DNA from 3 places in the Kitasatospora sp. NPDC101155 genome. Region 1 is predicted to be linked to each of the others. Evidence: riboswitches for the same ligand, from Rfam matches in the RefSeq annotation. Region 1 holds a riboswitch; each other region holds the start of a gene.
What was found. Region 1 has a riboswitch for cobalamin ahead of ACIRYZ_RS11745 (ribonucleoside-diphosphate reductase subunit alpha). Riboswitches for the same ligand answer to the same signal wherever they lie in the genome.

Region 1 (5,834 bases):
ACGGCATACGGGCCGCGGCCAGGTCGATCAGCGCGCGCTGCGGCAGCTCCCACGCCGTGCGGTACAGCGAACGCACCTCGGCGGGCAGCCAGTTGAACTCCTGGACGGAGCCGTTGGCGTCGCGCAGCGCGTCACGGGTCTGCTGGTCCCAGACGCCGAGCTCCTTGAGCTCGCGCACCAGGTACGGGTTGACCTGGAGGAACTCCCCGCTCAGCGTCTCGCGCTTGAACAGGTTGGACACCTGCGGCTCGATGCACTCGTACACGCCGGCGATGGACGCGATGGTCGCGGTCGGGGCGATCGCGAGCAGCAGCGAGTTGCGCAGGCCGGTCTCGGCGATCCGGGCGCGCAGCGCGGTCCAGCGGTCGGCCCACTGCGGGGCGGCGCTCGGGAAGTGGTCGATGTGCAGCTCGCCGCGGGCGGCGCGGGTCTCGCCGTACGCCTCGTGGCGGCCCAGCTGCTCGGCCAGGTCGGCGGAGCGCTCGTAGGCGGTGAGCATGATGCGCTCGGCGATCAGCGTCGACAGCTGCTTCGCCTCCGCCGAGTCGAAGTCGATCCGCAGCTTGAAGAAGACGTCCTGCAGGCCCATCACGCCGAGGCCGACCGGCCGCCAGCGGGAGTTGGAGGTGCCGGCCTCGGTGGTCGGGTAGAAGTTGATGTCCACCACGCGGTCGAGGAAGGTGACGGCGGTGCGCACGGTGGCGTCCAGCCGCTCCCAGTCCATCGCACCGAGCAGGTCCTCGACCGAGGCACCGGCGGCCACGTGCGCGCCGAGGTTGACCGAGCCGAGGTTGCAGACGGCGGTCTCGGAGTCGTCCGTGACCTCCAGGATCTCGGTGCACAGGTTGGAGGAGTGCACCGTGCGGCCCGGCAGCGCGGTCTGGTTGGCGGCGCGGTTGGAGGCGTCCTTGAAGGTCATCCAGCCGTTGCCGGTCTGCGCCAGGGTGCGCATCATGCGGGCGTACAGGGTCTGCGCCGGGATGGTGCGCACGGCCTTGCCGGCCAGCTCGGCCTTGCGGTAGGCCTCGTCGAAGTCGGCCCCCCACAGGTCGACCAGCTCGGGCACGTCGGCGGGGGAGAACAGCGACCAGTCGGCGTTGGCGTTGACCCGGCGCATGAACTCGTCCGGGATCCAGTGCGCCAGGTTGAGGTTGTGGGTGCGGCGCGCCTCCTCACCGGTGTTGTCGCGCAGCTCCAGGAACTCCTCGATGTCGGCGTGCCAGGTCTCCAGGTAGACGCAGGCCGCGCCCTTGCGGCGGCCGCCCTGGTTGACCGCGGCGACCGAGGAGTCGAGGGTGCGCAGGAACGGGACGATGCCGTTGGACTTGCCGTTGGTGCCGCGGATCAGGCTGCCACGCGAGCGGATGCGCGAGTAGGACAGGCCGATGCCGCCGGCGTGCTTGGACAGCCGGGCGATCTGCGCGTAGCGGTTGTAGATCGAGTCCAGGTTGTCCAGCGGGGAGTCGAGCAGGTAGCAGCTCGACATCTGCGGGTGCCGGGTGCCGGAGTTGAAGAGCGTCGGCGAGGAGGTCAGGTACTCCAGGCGGCTCATCAGGCCGTACAGCTCGGCCACCTCGCGCACCGACTGCTCGGAGTCGCCGACCGCCAGGCCGCAGGCGACGCGGAGCAGGAAGTGCTGCGGGGTCTCGATCACCTTGCGGGTGATCGGGTGGCGCAGCAGGTAGCGGGACTGCACGGTGCGCAGGCCGAAGTACTCGAAGCGGTCGTCGCCAGCGGCGTCGATCAGCGCGTCCAGGGCGGCGGCATGCTTGGCGACGAAGGCCGCGGTGGTGTCGCCGATCAGGCCCTCGGCGTGGCCGACGGCGATCGAGGCGGAGAAGGACACCGAGCCCTGGCTGTTCGCCTCGTCGACGATCTCCAGGGCGAGCAGGCGGGCCGCCAGCTTCGAGTACTGGGGGTCCTCGGCGATCATCGACGCGGCGGCGTCCACGGCCAGCCCGCGCAGCTCGGCGAAGTCCGAGCCGGCGTGGCGGCCGCGCAGCGCGGCGGCGGCGACATGGCCGGGGTCCACCTCGGTGAGGTCGGCGCTCCGGTCGGTGAGAAGCCGCAGCAGCGCTCCGCCGGGGTCGGAGACCGTCCGGTCGGTGAAGGCGGTACCGGAGCCCTGGGCGGGCAGGGTGGCTGAGGCAGCGGTGGTCAAGGCGCTCTCTCCTGGCGGCGATCGGCGGCAGTGATCGGGTGGCACCGGACCGATCTGGGCAGGGGAGCACGGCGCGAACGCAAACGGCGCCGCGCGACGGTGTCTCCCCGGCCCGCCCGCGAGGCCCGGAGGTGTACTGCTGGTGCTGGCGCGGCCTCTGCGGGAGGGCCGTGGGCACGCCGTCGGCAGGTACTCGGACTCGCGGACACGGCTGCTGGAGCCGCCCGCACACCGCTGCGGGGCAGTCCCGGATTCCCACCGGGTTCCCCTGCATCGACAGCAGGAACGAGCATACATGTAGTGGTGCCTCACTGATGTGGCACCACATGTAGTGCGGCGTGGTGTGTTGGCGCGATGACCGGCGGTACCGGGGCGGGTGGCGGTTCGTGCCCGTCCGGTGCCCGGATCCGCGCCTCGGGCGGCCCGGATCCACACGCCCGCGTCCTGGTTTCGGCACGGAATGGTCACCGGGCGGATCGACGGTCAGGGGGATGCCCTACGATCTGGGCGCATGAGCGACGGAACCGGCGTACCTGGGCACGGGCCGCAGGGAACGCCTCCCGCCGGGCCGGGGGGCGCACAGAATCAGCAGTCGGTGGCGCCGGGTCCGGTGCCGCCGCCGAGCGGCGGTTTCGGCCCGCCGCCGGCCTCGTACGGGCCGGTGGTGCCGTCCGCGCAGCCGCTCTCGCAGCCCGTCCCGCCGGTGCCGCAGCCCCGGCCGCAGCCGGTCGCGCAGCCCCAGCCCCAGCCGATGCCGCAGCCGCAGCCGCAGCCGCAGTCGCAGCCGGTGCAGCCGACGGCCCCTCAGCCGCAGTGGCAGCAGCAGCCGCCCCAGCAGCCCGTGCCGCCGCAGCGCGTCGAGCCGAACTGGGAGGCGCTGGCGGACCGCAACGAGGCCGACGGCAAGCGCAAGCGCCGGATGAGGGTCATCGGCATCGTGGCCGCCGTCGTCGTGGTGGGTGGTCTGGCCGCGGGCGGCGTGCTGCTCATGGGCAAGAAGGACGACACCAAGAAGGTCGGTCCGGTCACCACCGCGTCCGCCTCGAACAAGCCGACCCCCGGGCCGTCGAGCGCGAGCGCGACCCCGGGCGGCCAGACGGACGACCCGTCGAAGCCGATCTGGGAAGCCGCCACCGACCCGGCGCCGCAGGACGCGGGGGCGCTGTTCTCCGCGATGCAGGTGACGGTCAACGGCGCGACCTGGAACCGGACCGTGGTCTCGCTGGACCAGCCCTGCTGGGACGGCAACTCCACCACCGGCGGTCTCGGCAAGATCCTCGGCGACCAGGGCTGCCAGAAGGTGCTCCGGGCGACGTACGTCTCCGGCGACAGCGCGGTGACCGTCGGTGTCGCGGTCTTCGACCACAAGATCCAGGCCGAGACCGCGGTGAAGAACTACGCCGGCCAGCTCAAGGGCCTTCCGGCGCCCGGCGCCCCGGCGTTCTGCGCCAACCCCGGCTGCACCAGCACGCACAGCAGCCTGGGCCGGTACGACTACTTCACCGTCGAGGGTTCGGCGAAGGGCGGCAACGCCCCCGATGCCACCGCGACCGCGGCGGCCTCCGGTTTCGCCGAGCACGTGAAGGGCCAGCTGCTCCAGCGGGCCAAGGCGGCGGGCTCCGCCACGCCCGGTTCGCAGGGCACGCCGGCGGCCACCCCGGCCGGCTGACCTGCCGTGACACCCCGGTGCCGGCGGATCCGTTCGCCGGGGCCGGGGGAGTGTGGCAGGCTCTCAGGGGTCATTCGTACGTGTGTTCCGGTTGCGTCCGTGGGGGTCGGTGCCGGCAAGCAACCGGAGGAGCGGTCGTGGCCCTGCCCAGTGCCCTGCGCGGCAAGCCCGCCCTCCTGGCCGCGGCAGGGATCGTGGTCGTCGCGGGCACCTTCGCGCTGCTCGGCCGGGACGACCGGGTCGACGGCGAACAGCCCGCGCGGGTACCGGTGTCGGTGGGCGCCCCCGGACGCACCCTGCCGCCGGACGTGGGCCGGGACCTGCTGGCCCGGGACCCACAGGCCTCGCCGAACGCCCGCGCCGTCCAGCAGTTCCTCGCGGACCTGGAGAGCCAGGCCCGCACCGGGCAGAGCGGCGGCACGGTGATCGGCCAGCACGTCGAGGCGCACAACGAGCGCAACAACCCCGAGTACGGCGACTACCGGGGCACCAAGCAGGTCGGCTACTACTACAAGAAGGCCGCCGACATCACCGGCAGGCTGCCCGGCTTCCTGGAGACCGACCTCGGCCCCGGATACGGCCAGAACGCCTGGGGCGTGGGCAACCCGCGCTCCTACTCGGCCGGCCGCTGGCCCACCTGCCGGACCGGCTGGCAGTACACAGACGACGCCGTCGACCTGATGACCGCCGTCTGGTCCGGCCACCCGCGCGCCGACGACGGCACCTACGGCAGCTCCGGCGTCCAGCAGAACTGCGACGGCAGCAGCACCGAACTGCCGGACAACGGCGGCGCCCCGGCCGGGATCGTCGGCATGTCCTTCCACGAGCCCTACCCCGGATCGGACGTCAAGTCCTTCGACCGGGTGCTCTGTTCGAACTCCCCGGCGGCCAAGGACCCGGGCTGGTTCGGCCGGGTCGTGGACGCCGCGCACGACACCCCCGAGTACCGCGCGCTGATCACCGACCTGTCCTACCTGGCCGACCACCTGGAGTACCTGGCCGCCCACGACGTGCCGGTGCTGCTGCGCCCGTACCACGAGATGAACGTCCAGGACTGCTCCAGCCGGTTCTGGTGGGCGGGCCAGAAGCCGGCCGACTACCAGGCGCTGTGGAAGATCACCTACAAGTACCTGGTGGAGACCAGGGGCCTGCACAACCTGCTGTTCGCCTGGACGCCGGTGTCCTGGGACGGCGCCCCGGGCGTGGACCCGTGGGACTACTACCCGGGCGCCCAGTACGTCGACGTGGTCGGGGTGGACGACTACAGCGGCAGTCCGGCGCACCCGATCGGCACCGGCGAGGTGTGGACCAAGCGCTACTACGACGGGCTCGCCGCCTACGACAAACCGCGGATTCTGGCCGAGTCCTTCGCCGTGCCCGTCAACTCCCGCCAGCCGGACACCCTGCGGCGCACGCCCTGGACGATCTGGACGGTCTGGGGGCAGTCGCTCACCGCGAACAACCAGGCCCCGGACCAGCCGCGCAACTCCGGTGCGGACGTCAACGCCACCTACCACAGCCCGCTGGCGATCACCGGCGGCTCCGGTCCGTCCGGCGGGAGCATCGACTGGGGCGGGCTGCACGTCCGTTGAGGGCGGGCGAGGTCCGGCGAGGCCCGCCGAGATTCCTCGGGATTCGTCGAACGGGTGGAATTCCGGGTCCGTTGCGCCGTGTGGCATCCTGTGGCGGCGAAACCGAGGGCTGGGTGGACGGTCGGGAGAGGGCCGAAGGGGCGGGGGTTGGGGATGACACAGACGCGTCCGATGCGTGGGGCCGGTGGCCTGGCGATCGGCTGGGGCGTGGTGCTGCTCGGCTGGGCGGCGTACAACTGCTTCGGCCAGGTCGGCTTCGCCACGTACCTCAAGGGCATCTTCTACTACGGCGGGACCTCGGTGGACGCCGAGACCGGAAGCCTCAACTACGGCCTGCTGTACCTGGTCGCGGGCCTGCTGCTGCTGCGCGGGCGCAACTGGGCGCTCGGGGTGGCGGCGGGCGTGGCGCTGG
Region 2 (5,834 bases), on a different contig from region 1:
CGCGGTCTGGGCGACCGTGCAGATCTCCTCCAGCTTCGCCCGCACCGCCCAGTGGCCCAGCGGGGACAGCTCAGCGGCATCGTTCCTGCGCACCACGGCGCCGACCGCCGCCAGGCCGTCCAGCATCCAGTCCAGGACGGCGGCCACGTCGGAGGGCGAGGCCGGGGTGTCGATCTGCGGCTCGCGGCAGGTGCCGCGGACGGCGGAGACGGCCGAGGCGGCGTGCGGGACGGGCGACAGGCCGGGGCCGCCGAGGCCGGTACCGACCCTGCGCTCGTCCAGGCCGCGGCGCAGCAGCTCCAGCAGCTCGCTCTCGGCCACCGGGCCGTCCACCAGGTGCAGGAAGGACAGCAGCTGCGGGGCCTGGTCCACGGCCTGGCCGGCCAGGACGGCGAACACCCCGCGCAGCGCGGCGGGCGGCACCGGGGCGAGCAGCGTCCAGGCGTCGAACAGCCCGGACCAGCCGCGCACCACGGCCTCGTCGTCGTGCTCCCAGGCGTGCAGGCGCCAGCCGGGGCCGGCGCCGCCGTCCCGGGCCTCCACCAGGCCGACCAGCAGCGCCTGTCCCCAGGCCTTGGCGGCGGCGCCGACCGTCATGGCCAGTGCCCGGCCCGCCGCGCGGGCGTCCTCCGGGAGCAGCTCGCCGCGCTTGTCGACCTCGTCCAGCTCCCCGGCCCAGCGGGCGATCCGGACGGCGTCCACCAGCATCCGGCGGGCCAGCGGTGCGAGCTCGGCCGGCGCGGGGAAGCCGTCCGGCACGGGAACCCGGCCCCGCCCTGGCGCCGGCGCGGGCCCTCGTCGCCGGGGTACACCGGCCCCGCCCGGCCTGCCACCGGAGGGCCGGTGGGGTGTACCCGGGAGACGGGTCACCGTCGCACCGGTACCGATCGTCGGCGGGAGCGGGGCATCACGGTCGCGCGGGTTCCGAGACGTCACGTCGAGCAGTCTTCCCCTTGTACCGGCCTTCTGTCACATCCGGTTGTCCGTACGACCGGGAGACCGTGGACGGCACCTCCGCAAGATCGGGCAACAGTGGCAAACCGCCTGGCTGGAAACGTGTGGCGGGACCATGCCAGGGTTGCGGCCGGGCGTCGCGGTACTCGTTCGGCCTGTCACGCTGCGTGTCGGACGGGGGCGTACGGAGGCGCGGTGGGCGGGGATCCGGCCAGGCGGCGTCCGCCGGGGGACGGAGGTTTCGGCACGGGAAGTCCGCCGGGCCGACTTCTGGTACGCGAGCGGGAGCCGCGCCGGGGGCGCGATCCGGACAGCGAATCGAACGGGGGTCGCGTGGACGGCAGGGCGGAGCCGCGGGCGCCCCGGGCCGGTGGTGCTTCCCGGGGCGGCAACGGGCGGTCGGGTGGGCTGTCGCGGGGAAGTCGGATGGGCCGACCCTCACCCACAGGGCCAAATTTGGCCCCCGAAGCCGGGGCCGGCGCGGTCAGAGCAGGGGGGTGAGCCAGCGACGGAGGAGTTCGGTGTAGTGGTCGGGGGCGGAGTTCCACAGGGCGGCGTGGTCGGCGCCCGGGAAGGCCTGCAGGTTGACCACGTCCGGGCGGGCGGCCGCGAGGCGCTGGGCGGCGCCGAAGGGGGCTATCCGGTCGCTGGGGCTGTGCAGCACCAGGGTGGGGGCGTGCAGGTCCGCTCCCTCGGCGAGCCGGGCGAAGTCGGCGAGGTCGACGCCGGTGCGCCCCTCGGCGGCCAGGGCGCCCAGCTCGGCGGCGACGCCCGTGAAGCCGGCCCGGGCGGCGTCGCGGCGGGCGGAGGCGGGCAGGTCGAGGACGGGCGAGTCGAGGATCAGCCCGCTGATGGTGTGCGCCCACGCGGAGCGGGCCGCCGCGTGCAGGACCATGGTGGCGCCCAACGACCAGCCGTACAGGATCACCCGGCCCGCACCGTGGTCGAGCGCCAGCCGTATCGCCGACTCGACGTCGCGCCACTCGGTCGCGCCGAAGTGGCTCAACCCGTCCGGGGAGGCGGGGGCGCCCGCGTCGCCGCGGTAGGTGACGGCGAGGACGGGCAGGCCGAGGCGGTCGAGGACGGGCAGGACCGGGAGGGTCTGCTGGCGGTCGGCCTCGGTGCCGTGGACGAGGATCACCCAGGTACCGCGCTTGCCGTCGAGGTGCCAGGCCGGGAGGGCGCCCAGCTCGCCGTCGGCGCTGGTGTCACTGAAGGCCAGGCCGAGCGCCTCGGTGGGGTCGCCGAGCAGCACGCGGGGGGTGAAGTGCACCTCGGTGCCGGGCGTGAGGGTGCCCCGGTCCGCGCGGACGAGCCGCCGGGTGACGCCCTGCTCGTCGCTGTGCAGGATCTCCTCGACCACCGCGTGCCCGCCGCCCTCCCACTCGACGGCCCAGCGGCCGCGCCGCAGGCTCTCGGGGCGGCGGGTGAAGGTGACCCGGCCGGCGGCGAGGCTCTGCACCAGGATGGGCCCGGACTCCTGCACGGCCGCCCCTGGCCCCGCACCCGGCCCCGCGCCCGGATGGACCATCCGCTCGGAGGCCCGGCGGCCGATCACCAGGACGACGGCCCCGGCCCCGACGGCAGCGGCGGCCACGACCGCTGCGGTTCGCCAACGCATATCGTTCCCCGCTCTGCTTCACGGACCCGGACGGTGTTCGTACACCAGTTCACCAGGGTCGTGCTCCCCAGGCCACCGGAATGGGCCATCCGGGGAATGGGAAGGGAACCGGGGCACGGGGGAGGAAGAGGAGCCTCAGACCGGAACGGCCGTCGGCTGGGCCGCGAGCAGCTGCCAGAACCGGGGGGTGAGCGGCGGGGCGGGGATGCGGGGCACGCTGGGGGTGCCCCAGTGGGTGGGGACGTGGTGTTCCTGGTGGAGGACGGGGAGGACGGCTGCGAGGTCCGGCTCGGGGACGGGGACGAGACGGGCGAGGGCGCGCAGATGGGGCTGCCAGCGGCCGGCGACGCACTGGCGCAGCAGCCGGTCCAGGGCCTCGGCGCGGCCGGTGGCCTCGACCAGCTCGGTCAGCCGCAGGCCGAGGACCTGGGCGAGGGCGTGGGTCTGGTCCGGGTCGCCGTCCCAGTAGCCGGTCAGTTCGGCCTGCTGGTAGGCGGGCAGGGACATGCCGACGCGTTCGGCCACGGCCTCCTGGCCGAGTTCGCGGGCGATGCGGTGGTCCCGCAGGCGCGTCGGGCGCGCCCCCATCAGGTCGGCGGCGGGGCACCAGAGGGCGCGGGCGAGGGCGATGAGCTCGGCCTCGCCGGGCCTCAGGTCGCCGTTCTCCCAGGCGAGGACGTGGCCGAACAGCAGCCGTACGCCGTGGGCGGCCATACCCTCGGCGACCTGTTCGGGGGTCAGGCCGAGGCCGACCCGGTGGGCGCGTGCGGCCTCGGGCGAGAACGGCACCGGGGGCGGGGCGGCGGCGGGGGTCTTTCTGCGGCGCATGGCACCGAACGGTAGGCGCGGCCCTCGGCGCGCCCCCAGCCCCGGAACGCACGAAGCGGGACTGACGGGCCCTCCGCCGCGCTGGGCGATCGCACAGTGACGGCACCCGGCCGCCGTGCGGCCGCCGTGTGACCAACCCCTCCGTGACCTCGGTTGACGCGTGGATCGGCCGCGTGATGGGATCCTTGCGCCAAACGGAGGCATGGAGAGGAAGCCGGTGCGAATCCGGCGCGGTCCCGCCACTGTCACCGGGGAGCACGCTCGGAAGGTGTCACGGCGGGCCGTCAGAAGCCGCTGGAAGGCCCGGGGGTGCGTCCGACCCGGAAGCCAGGAGACTCTCGCCCCCGGTACGTCGATCCAGGGCGCGGACCCTGAGTGAGGACACGCACGCGATGCAGCCTGCCCCGCCCCATCGGACCCCGAGCTGCCCACCGCAGTGCGCCCGCTGACCCGCGCCGCCGCCTTCGCGCTGGGCGCCGTCGCGGGCTACGCCGTCGACGCCCGCTTCGCCGACCCCCGCCGCGGCCACCCCGTCGCGCTCTTCGGCAGCGCCGCGACCCGCCTCGAACGGCGCCTGTGGCGCGACGGCCGCACGGCCGGGACGGCGTACACGGCGCTGTGCGTGGGCGCGGTCACGGCCGGCACGCTGGCCCTGGACCGTACGGTGGGACGCCGTCCGCTGGGGCGGGCGGCACTGGCCGCGGCGGCGACCTGGACGGTGCTCGGCGGCACCTCGCTGACCCGGGAGGCGCGCACCATCGGCCGCTCCCTCGCCGCGGGCGATCTGACGGCCGCCCGGGAACGGCTGCCGCACCTGTGCGGGCGGGACCCGAGCGCGCTGGACGAACAGCAGATCGCCCGGGCCGTGGTCGAGTCGGTGGCCGAGAACACCGCCGACGCCGTGGTGAACGCCCTGACCTGGGGCGCCCTGGCGGGCTCGCCGGGCCTGCTGGCCTTCCGCGCGGTAAACACCCTGGACGCGATGGTGGGCCACCGCTCGCCCCGCTACGCCCGCTTCGGCTGGGCCTCGGCCCGGCTGGACGACGTGGCCGGCTGGCCGGGCGCCCGGCTCACCGCGTTGCTGACGGTGGCCGCCGCACCCGAGCCCCGGACCGCCTGGCGGGTCTGGCGGCGGGACGGCTCCGCGCACCCGAGCCCGAACGCGGGCCAGGCCGAGTCGGCCTTCGCCGGCGCGGTGGGCGTGCGGCTGGGCGGGACCTTGCAGTACGGGGAGCGCGTGGAGCACCGGCCGGTGCTGGGCGCAGAGTTGCGGCCGGTGACGGTGGACGACATCGAGCGGGCCTGCACGCTGTCCCGGCGGGTGGGCGCGCTGGCGCTGGGTACGACGGTCGCGGGGCACGTCCTGCTGCGGCTCCTGATGAAGAGGGGTGGGGCATGACGAACGCGCTGCTGGTCGCCGGGACGACCTCGGACGCGGGCAAGAGCGTGGTGACGGCCGGGATCTGCCGCTGGCTGGCCCGCCAGGGCGTGCGGGTCGCGCCGTTCAAGGCACAGAACATGTCGCTGAACTCCTTCGTCACCGCCGACGGTGCCGAGATCGGCCGCGCCCAGGCGATGCAGGCCCAGGCCGCCCGGGTGGAGCCGGAGGCGGCGATGAACCCGGTGCTGCTCAAGCCCGGCGCGGACGGCCGCAGCCAGGTGGTGCTGCTCGGCCGGCCGGTGGCCGAGGTGGGCGCGCTGGACTACCGGGAGCGCAAGCCCGTCCTGCTCGAACGCTCCCTGGAGTGCCTGGCGGACCTGCGCCGCCGCTTCGACGTGGTGGTCTGCGAGGGCGCCGGCTCGCCCGCCGAGATCAACCTGCGCGACCGGGACATCGCCAACATGGGCCTGGCCACGGCCGCCGGACTGCCCGTCGTGGTGGTCGGCGACATCGACCGCGGCGGGGTCTTCGCCGCGATGTACGGGACGCTGGCGCTGCTGTCGGCCGAGGACCAGCGGCACGTGGCGGGCTGGTTCGTCAACAAGTTCCGCGGCGACGCGCGGCTGCTGGCGCCCGGGCTGGAGATGCTGCACGAGCTGACCGGCCGTCCGGTGCTGGGCACGCTGCCGATGCTGCCGGGCCTGTGGCTGGACGCCGAGGACTCGCTCGACCTGTCGACGGTGGTGGACCGGGTCGACGGCCGCGGGCCGCTCGGGGCGGACGTGCTGCGGGTGGCCGTGGTGCGCTTCCCCCGGCTGTCCAACTTCACCGACGTGGACGCGCTGGCGCAGGAGCCGGGCGTGCTGGTGCGCTGGGCGACCCGGCCGGAGGAGCTGGCCGACGCCGACCTGGTGGTGCTGCCCGGCACCCGGGCCACCGTGGCGGACCTCGCCTGGCTGCGCGAACGCGGCCTGGAGCCGGCGCTGAAGGCGCGGGCGGCGGCCGGGCTGCCGATCCTCGGGGTCTGCGGCGGGTACCAGATGCTGGCGC
Region 3 (5,834 bases), on a different contig from region 1:
GGAACGACCCGGACCGGATGGTCCTGCGCAAGTACGACCCGGTCGTGGGCCGGCACGTCGACTTCCGCGAAGAGCGCTGAACGAACACCCCGCAACCACCCCGGAGGAGCCCAGCCATGAAGTCCGGAATCCATCCCAGCTACCGCCCGGTCGTCTTCCGCGACAAGGTCGGCGGCCTCGCCTTCCTCACCTGCTCGACGGTCACCAGCGACCGCACCGTCGAGTGGGAGGACGGCAACACCTACCCGGTGATCGACGTCGAGATCTCCTCGGCGAGCCACCCCTTCTACACCGGCCAGTCCCGGGTGCTCGACACCGCCGGCCGGGTCGAGCAGTTCCGCCGCCGGTACGGCGACCGGCACTGACGACGAGCGAAACGGCGCCTCCCCGCCCGGGGGAGGCGCCGTTTCGGCGTCCGGAAGGAGCCTCAGCGCGGCGGCGGGACCGACACCACCATGGTCAGCCGCAGCGCCCGCTCCCCTGCATTGCGGTAGACGTGCGCGTACGAGGCGTCGAAGGAGACCGTGCTGCCGGCCGGCACCGGGTGGTCCGTGCCGTCGTGCACCAGGGTCAGCTCGCCCTCGTCGACCCGGACGATCTCCACCGTCCCGGCCGGGTGCGGCTCGGAGGAGTACTCCTCGCCCGGCTCCATCCGCCACTCCCACAGCTCCAGCGGCCCGGGCGCCTCGATCCCGTGCAGCAGGGTGCCGGTCCCGCCGCTCTCACCGCTCCAGAGCGGCACGGCCTGGTCGCCGGGGATGATCCGGACGTCCGGGCCCTCCTCGTAGTCGAGCAGCGTGGCGATGGAGACGCCGAGCGCGTCGCCGAGCCGGACCACGGTGGCCACGCTCGGGTTGGTGCGGCCCTGCTCGATCTGGACGATCATGCCGCGGCTCACCCCGGAGCGGGCGGCGAGGGCGTCCAGGGTGTGGCCGCGCTCGGCGCGCAGTCGCTTGAGGTTCCGGGCGAGGGCCTGGGAGACGAGGTCGGGGTCCGGCACGCGGGCAGTCCTCCGGTGTCCACAATACGGAAAGTGCAGAATATTGTTCGGCGAGGTGCAGCTCAGTGAACTACGCTGCCTTCTCGGCAACGAGTCCATCCGACTGTACTTCGGAGTGCATTGTGCTGTCCTCGATCTCCTGGCACCTCCAGTGACCGTCCTGCTCGCCCTCTCCGCCAGCCTGCTCACCGGCCTGGGCGACTTCGGCGGCGGCGTCCTCACCCGCCGACTGCCCGCGCTCGCCGTCGTGGTCGTCTCCCAGACCGCGGCCACCGTCGTCCTCCTCCTCGCGGTCCTGGCCACCGGCGGCTGGGCGGACGCCTCCCCCGCCCTCTGGTACGCCGTCGCCGCCGGGGTGATCGGCCCGTTCGCGATGCTCGCCTTCTACCGGGCGCTCGCGCTCGGCCCGATGGGCGTGGTGTCCCCGCTGGCCACCGTCGGCGTCGTGGTGCCGGTCGGCGTCGGGCTGGCGCTCGGCGAGCGGCCCGGTCTCGGCCAGGTGGCCGGGATCGCGGTGGCCGTGGCCGGCGTGGTGCTGGCCGGCGGCCCCGAGCGCGGCGGGCCGTCCGCCGCCCGTACGGCCCTGCTGCTCACCCTGGCCGCCGCGTTCGGCTTCGGCGCCAACATGGCCCTGCTCGCCCAGGCCTCGGCCGGCGGCGGGTTGCTGCTCGTGCTGTGCGTCCAGCGGCTCGTCAACGTCGCCGTCGGCGGCGCCGCGCTGCTGTTCGGCCTGCGCGGTACCGACACCTCCGGGCTGCTGCCCGAGCTGCGCGCCCGGCTGCCCCTGCTCACCGCCGTCGGGCTGGCCGACGTCGCCGGCAACGCCACGTACGCGATGGCCTCGCACAGCGGCTCGGCGGCGGTGGCCGCCGTGCTCGCCTCGCTCTACCCCGTGGTCACCGCGCTGCTGGCGCGCGGAGTACTCAAGGAGCGGCTGCGCCCGGTCCAGGTGGTCGGCGCCGGGCTCGCCGTCGCGGGCACGCTGCTGCTCGCGGCAGCGTGACCGACGGACTACTCCGCGGGCGTCCAGCGCTTCTCGACCCCGGCCAGCTTCCAGTAGGCGATCGCGATCGCCCACACCACCACGAACAGCCCGGCGATCGCGTACCCGACGTTGTCCAGCGAGATGTCCGCGATGAACCCGGTGACCGGGTCGGTCAGGTCGAGCTTCTCGTGCAGCACCCCGACCAGCTCGATGGTGCCGATGATGAAGGCCACCGCGATCGACAGCCCGGTGATGGTCAGGTTGTAGTACACCTTGCGCACCGGGTTGGAGAACGCCCACTGGTACGCGAAGTTCATGAAGGTCCCGTCCAGGGTGTCGAACAGGCTCATCCCCGCCGCGAACAGCAGCGGCAGGCAGACGATCGCGTACCAGGGCAGCCCGGCCGCCGCACCCGAGCCGGCCATCACCATCAGGGTGACCTCGGTCGCGGTGTCGAAGCCCAGGCCCAGCACCATGCCCACCGGGAACATCTGTCCGGGCCGGGTGATCGAGCGGGTCGCCCGGTTCAGCACCCGGGCCATGAAGCCGCGCGAGTTGAGGTGCTCCTCCAGCTGCGCCTCGTCGTACTTCCCGGCCCGCATCGAGCGGAACACCTTGAGGATGCCGACCAGCGCCGCCAGGTTGAGCGCGCCGATCAGGTAGAGGAAGGCGCCGGAGGCCGTGGTGCCGACCAGCCCGAGCCACTTGTGGGTGGCCGAGTCGTCGTCCATCAGCGTGTTCGCCAGCTGGGCGCCGCCCGCCACCAGGGCGGCCATGAGGACCACCATCGAGGAGTGCCCGAGGGCGAACCAGAACCCGACCGAGACCGGCCGCTTGCCGTCCGCCATCAGCTTGCGGGTGGTGTTGTCGATCACCGCGATGTGGTCGGCGTCGAAGGCGTGCCGCATGCCGAGGGTGTACGCGGTGATACCCAGGCCCACCCCGAAGACCTGGGTCCCGACCGCGTAGTTGTGCGGCGCGACCAGGAAGACGAGCGTCCCGAAGGCCACCACGTGCATGGCCAGGATCACCCCCATCAACCCGGCCGTGCGGATGGTGTCCTCGCGCTTCCACCTGAAGGTGGGCAGGACCGAGGGGGCCGCCTCCGTGGGAGTGGCGGTTTCGGGCAGGGTCATCTTCGGATCACGCTCCAGCACCTCGTGGAAAGACTTCGTGAGATGCCGTGGCCGGTCTCCTGGCTTACGGGGCTTCCGGACCCGCCTTCCCAGGCGCACGAGGCGCCCAGTGGCACGTGGGTTCGGACAACTCTCCCCCGATCACAGTGGCGAGGGCCGCTCCGGACTGGGACCCCTGAGGGTCCGTCACCGGTCTTCCCGAGCACCACGGCGGGGAACACCGTAGGGGCAGTCCACCACCCTCGCAAGGTTGCGCACCTGTGCAGGTGTCCAGGATCACAGGTCGTGAGCTGCCAGAATGTCCGCATGCATCTCGTACCGGCCGACCGCGCGGGCCACCGCACCATCGACGGCCACCGGGTCTGCGAGGCCATCGCCGCGATCGGCGACACCGCGCACGTCCGGTCCTGGGCCGAGCGGTTCTCCCTGCTCGCCGACCCCGGACGGCTCGCCCTGCTGCTCGCCCTGCACCGGGCTGGCCCGCTCGCCGTCAGCGACCTGGCGGTTGCCACCGGCATGCGCGACCCCGCCGTCTCCCAGGCCCTGCGACTGCTGCGCACGGCGGGCGTGGTCACCGGGGACAAGGACGGACGCGTGGTGCGCTACCGGCTCGTGGACGACAGCATGCGCCCCCTCCTCGACGAGTGCGCCGCCGGAGAACACCACGAACCCACCGCAGCGGCGGGCTGACCGACACTCGGGCCCGGCCGTCTCTCGCAAGGGGCCCCCGGGAGCGGCCCGGATGAGTACGATCATGAGGTGCCGTCCCACCCCCACGTCTGGCCCGCCGACCGCTGGAACACCCGCCCGGTCAAGGCCCGCGTGCTGGCGGTCGCCCGCACCCTCACCTCGGCGACCCGGGTCCTGGACGTCCTCACCCTGCTGAACCAGGACGGCATCGAGCGGTACTTCACCGTCAACCCCGGCTCCGCCTTCGCCGACCGCGGCCTCACCGACTACCTGCGCGACCTGCCCGGCTACACCGTGCTGGAGTGGGAGGACGCCGTCCGCCGCCGCTTCGACCTGGCCGTCGCCTGCGCCGTCCACGCCTCCATGCACCGGCTGGACGCCCACCTGGTCGTCCTCCCGCACGGCGCCGGCTACAACCGCCTGGTCACCGAGTCCACCGGCGACACGGTCAGCGCCGCGGGCCTGTCCCGCAACGAACTCACCCACCGGGGGCGGGTGTTCGTGGACGTCCTCGGCCTCTCCCACCCCGAGCAGCTGGACCGGCTGCGGGTCTCCTGCCCCGAGGCCCTGGACGTCGCCCGGGTCGTCGGCGACCCGTGCTTCGACCGGATCCTCGGCAGCGTACGCTCCCGGGACGCCTACCGCGCCGCACTCGGCGCCGTCGACGGCCGCCGGCTCGTCGTCGTCAACTCCACCTGGAGCGGGCACTCGTTACTCGGCCGCCGCCCCGACCTGCCCCGCCGCCTGGTCCGCCGGCTGCCCGCCGACGAGTACACGGTGGCCGTCGTGCTGCACCCCAACATCTGGAGCCGGCACGACCCCGAGACGCTGCTCGACGACGCCCGCCGGATGGGCCTGCGGCTGATCCCGCCGCACCAGGGCTGGCAGGCCGCACTGGTCGCCGCCGACTGCCTGATCGGCGACCACGGCTCGGTCTCCGTCTACGGCGCCGCCCTGGGCCGCCGCACCCTGCTGGTCGCCACCGGCGCCGCCGAACTCGACCCGCACTCCCCCAGCTACGCCTTCGGCCAGGCCGCGCCCGTCCTCGACCCGGACGGCGACCTCGCCGCCCAGCTCGAACAGGCCCTGGCCCGGGACCCGGCCGACCTCAGCGACATCACCGACCGCTCGCTCGCCCACCACGGCGAATCCGCCCGGCTGCTGCGCCCGCTGCTCTACTCCTTCCTGGAGCGCCTGGACGAACCCGAGGGCGAACCCGTCCTGCCGCCCTACCCCAAGCCCGTCCCGCGCCCCGGCGGCACCGACCGGCCCACCGCGTACGACGTCGAGGGCAAGAGCGAGGGGACGGAGGTCAGCCTGCGGCGCTACCCCTTCGACCCGAACGACCCCACCCCGCGCGGCTTCCACGCGCTCACCGACGACCACCCGGGCGACGCCCTGCGCTACACCGCCGAGGTCCTCGCCCGCACCGAGCCGCACGCCGAACACCCCGCCACCCACTGGCTCGCCGACACCGCCGCCGAACTCCCCGGCCTCGCCGTCGCGGTGGCCGCCCTCGGCCCGGCCCGCCACCTGCTCAGGCTGCACACCGGCCGGCTGCTGGAGGCCCTCGCCGAACGGGACTTCGGCCGTGCCGAGCCCGTTCTCGACCCGCTGCTGCTCGGCTCCGCCGTGGCCTCCTGGCTCGCCGACGGCGGCGACCCGGCCGGCCTGCCCGAACACGGCCTCACCGTCCGCACCGGCGAGCACCGCACCCGGGTGTCCTTCCGGACCGGTCCTTAGGGCCGCAGCTCCCGCAGCCGGGCGCGGCTGCGCTCCGCCAGATCCGGGTCTTCCAGCTCCTCGGCCAGGGCGACCAGCAGGGTGTGGGCCTGGGCCTCCTTGGGGTACTGGCTCAACTCCCTGGCCTTCCGAACACAGGCCTCGGCCTGGGTCACGGCGACGTCGAGCTGTCCGAGAGCGTGGTGTGCCCGCGCTCGAACCAGCGGCAGCTTCATCAGCATGTCGAGGTCCTCGGTGCCCTCCGCCCGCGTGGCGGCCTCGGCAAGGACGGTCAACGCCT

Region 2: it holds a riboswitch for cobalamin, as region 1 does, so the genes downstream of both, ACIRYZ_RS43370 (cobalamin biosynthesis protein) here and ACIRYZ_RS11745 (ribonucleoside-diphosphate reductase subunit alpha) in region 1, are expected to answer to the same signal.
Region 3: it holds a riboswitch for cobalamin, as region 1 does, so the genes downstream of both, ACIRYZ_RS19645 (HoxN/HupN/NixA family nickel/cobalt transporter) here and ACIRYZ_RS11745 (ribonucleoside-diphosphate reductase subunit alpha) in region 1, are expected to answer to the same signal.

The regions. Positions count from the first base shown of each region.
Region 1 covers NZ_JBIWPN010000006.1:201,607-207,440, forward strand. The annotation lists gene ACIRYZ_RS11745 (ribonucleoside-diphosphate reductase subunit alpha) at 1-2,137, opposite strand, end outside; cobalamin riboswitch at 2,328-2,471, opposite strand; gene ACIRYZ_RS11750 (hypothetical protein) at 2,673-3,830, shown strand; gene ACIRYZ_RS11755 (glycoside hydrolase family 26 protein) at 3,968-5,422, shown strand; gene ACIRYZ_RS11760 (hypothetical protein) at 5,576-5,834, shown strand, end outside.
Region 2 covers NZ_JBIWPN010000076.1:11,071-16,904, reverse strand. The annotation lists gene ACIRYZ_RS43385 (hypothetical protein) at 1-759, opposite strand, end outside; gene ACIRYZ_RS43380 (alpha/beta hydrolase family protein) at 1,439-2,575, opposite strand; gene ACIRYZ_RS43375 (helix-turn-helix domain-containing protein) at 2,711-3,403, opposite strand; cobalamin riboswitch at 3,610-3,741, shown strand; gene ACIRYZ_RS43370 (cobalamin biosynthesis protein) at 3,840-4,802, shown strand; gene ACIRYZ_RS43365 (cobyric acid synthase) at 4,799-5,834, shown strand, end outside.
Region 3 covers NZ_JBIWPN010000012.1:29,973-35,806, forward strand. The annotation lists gene rpmG (50S ribosomal protein L33) at 1-80, shown strand, start outside; gene ACIRYZ_RS19630 (type B 50S ribosomal protein L31) at 117-365, shown strand; gene ACIRYZ_RS19635 (helix-turn-helix domain-containing protein) at 428-1,000, opposite strand; gene ACIRYZ_RS19640 (EamA family transporter) at 1,152-2,003, shown strand; gene ACIRYZ_RS19645 (HoxN/HupN/NixA family nickel/cobalt transporter) at 2,012-3,121, opposite strand; cobalamin riboswitch at 3,153-3,346, opposite strand; gene ACIRYZ_RS19650 (ArsR/SmtB family transcription factor) at 3,428-3,811, shown strand; gene ACIRYZ_RS19655 (hypothetical protein) at 3,881-5,554, shown strand; gene ACIRYZ_RS19660 (AAA family ATPase) at 5,551-5,834, opposite strand, start outside.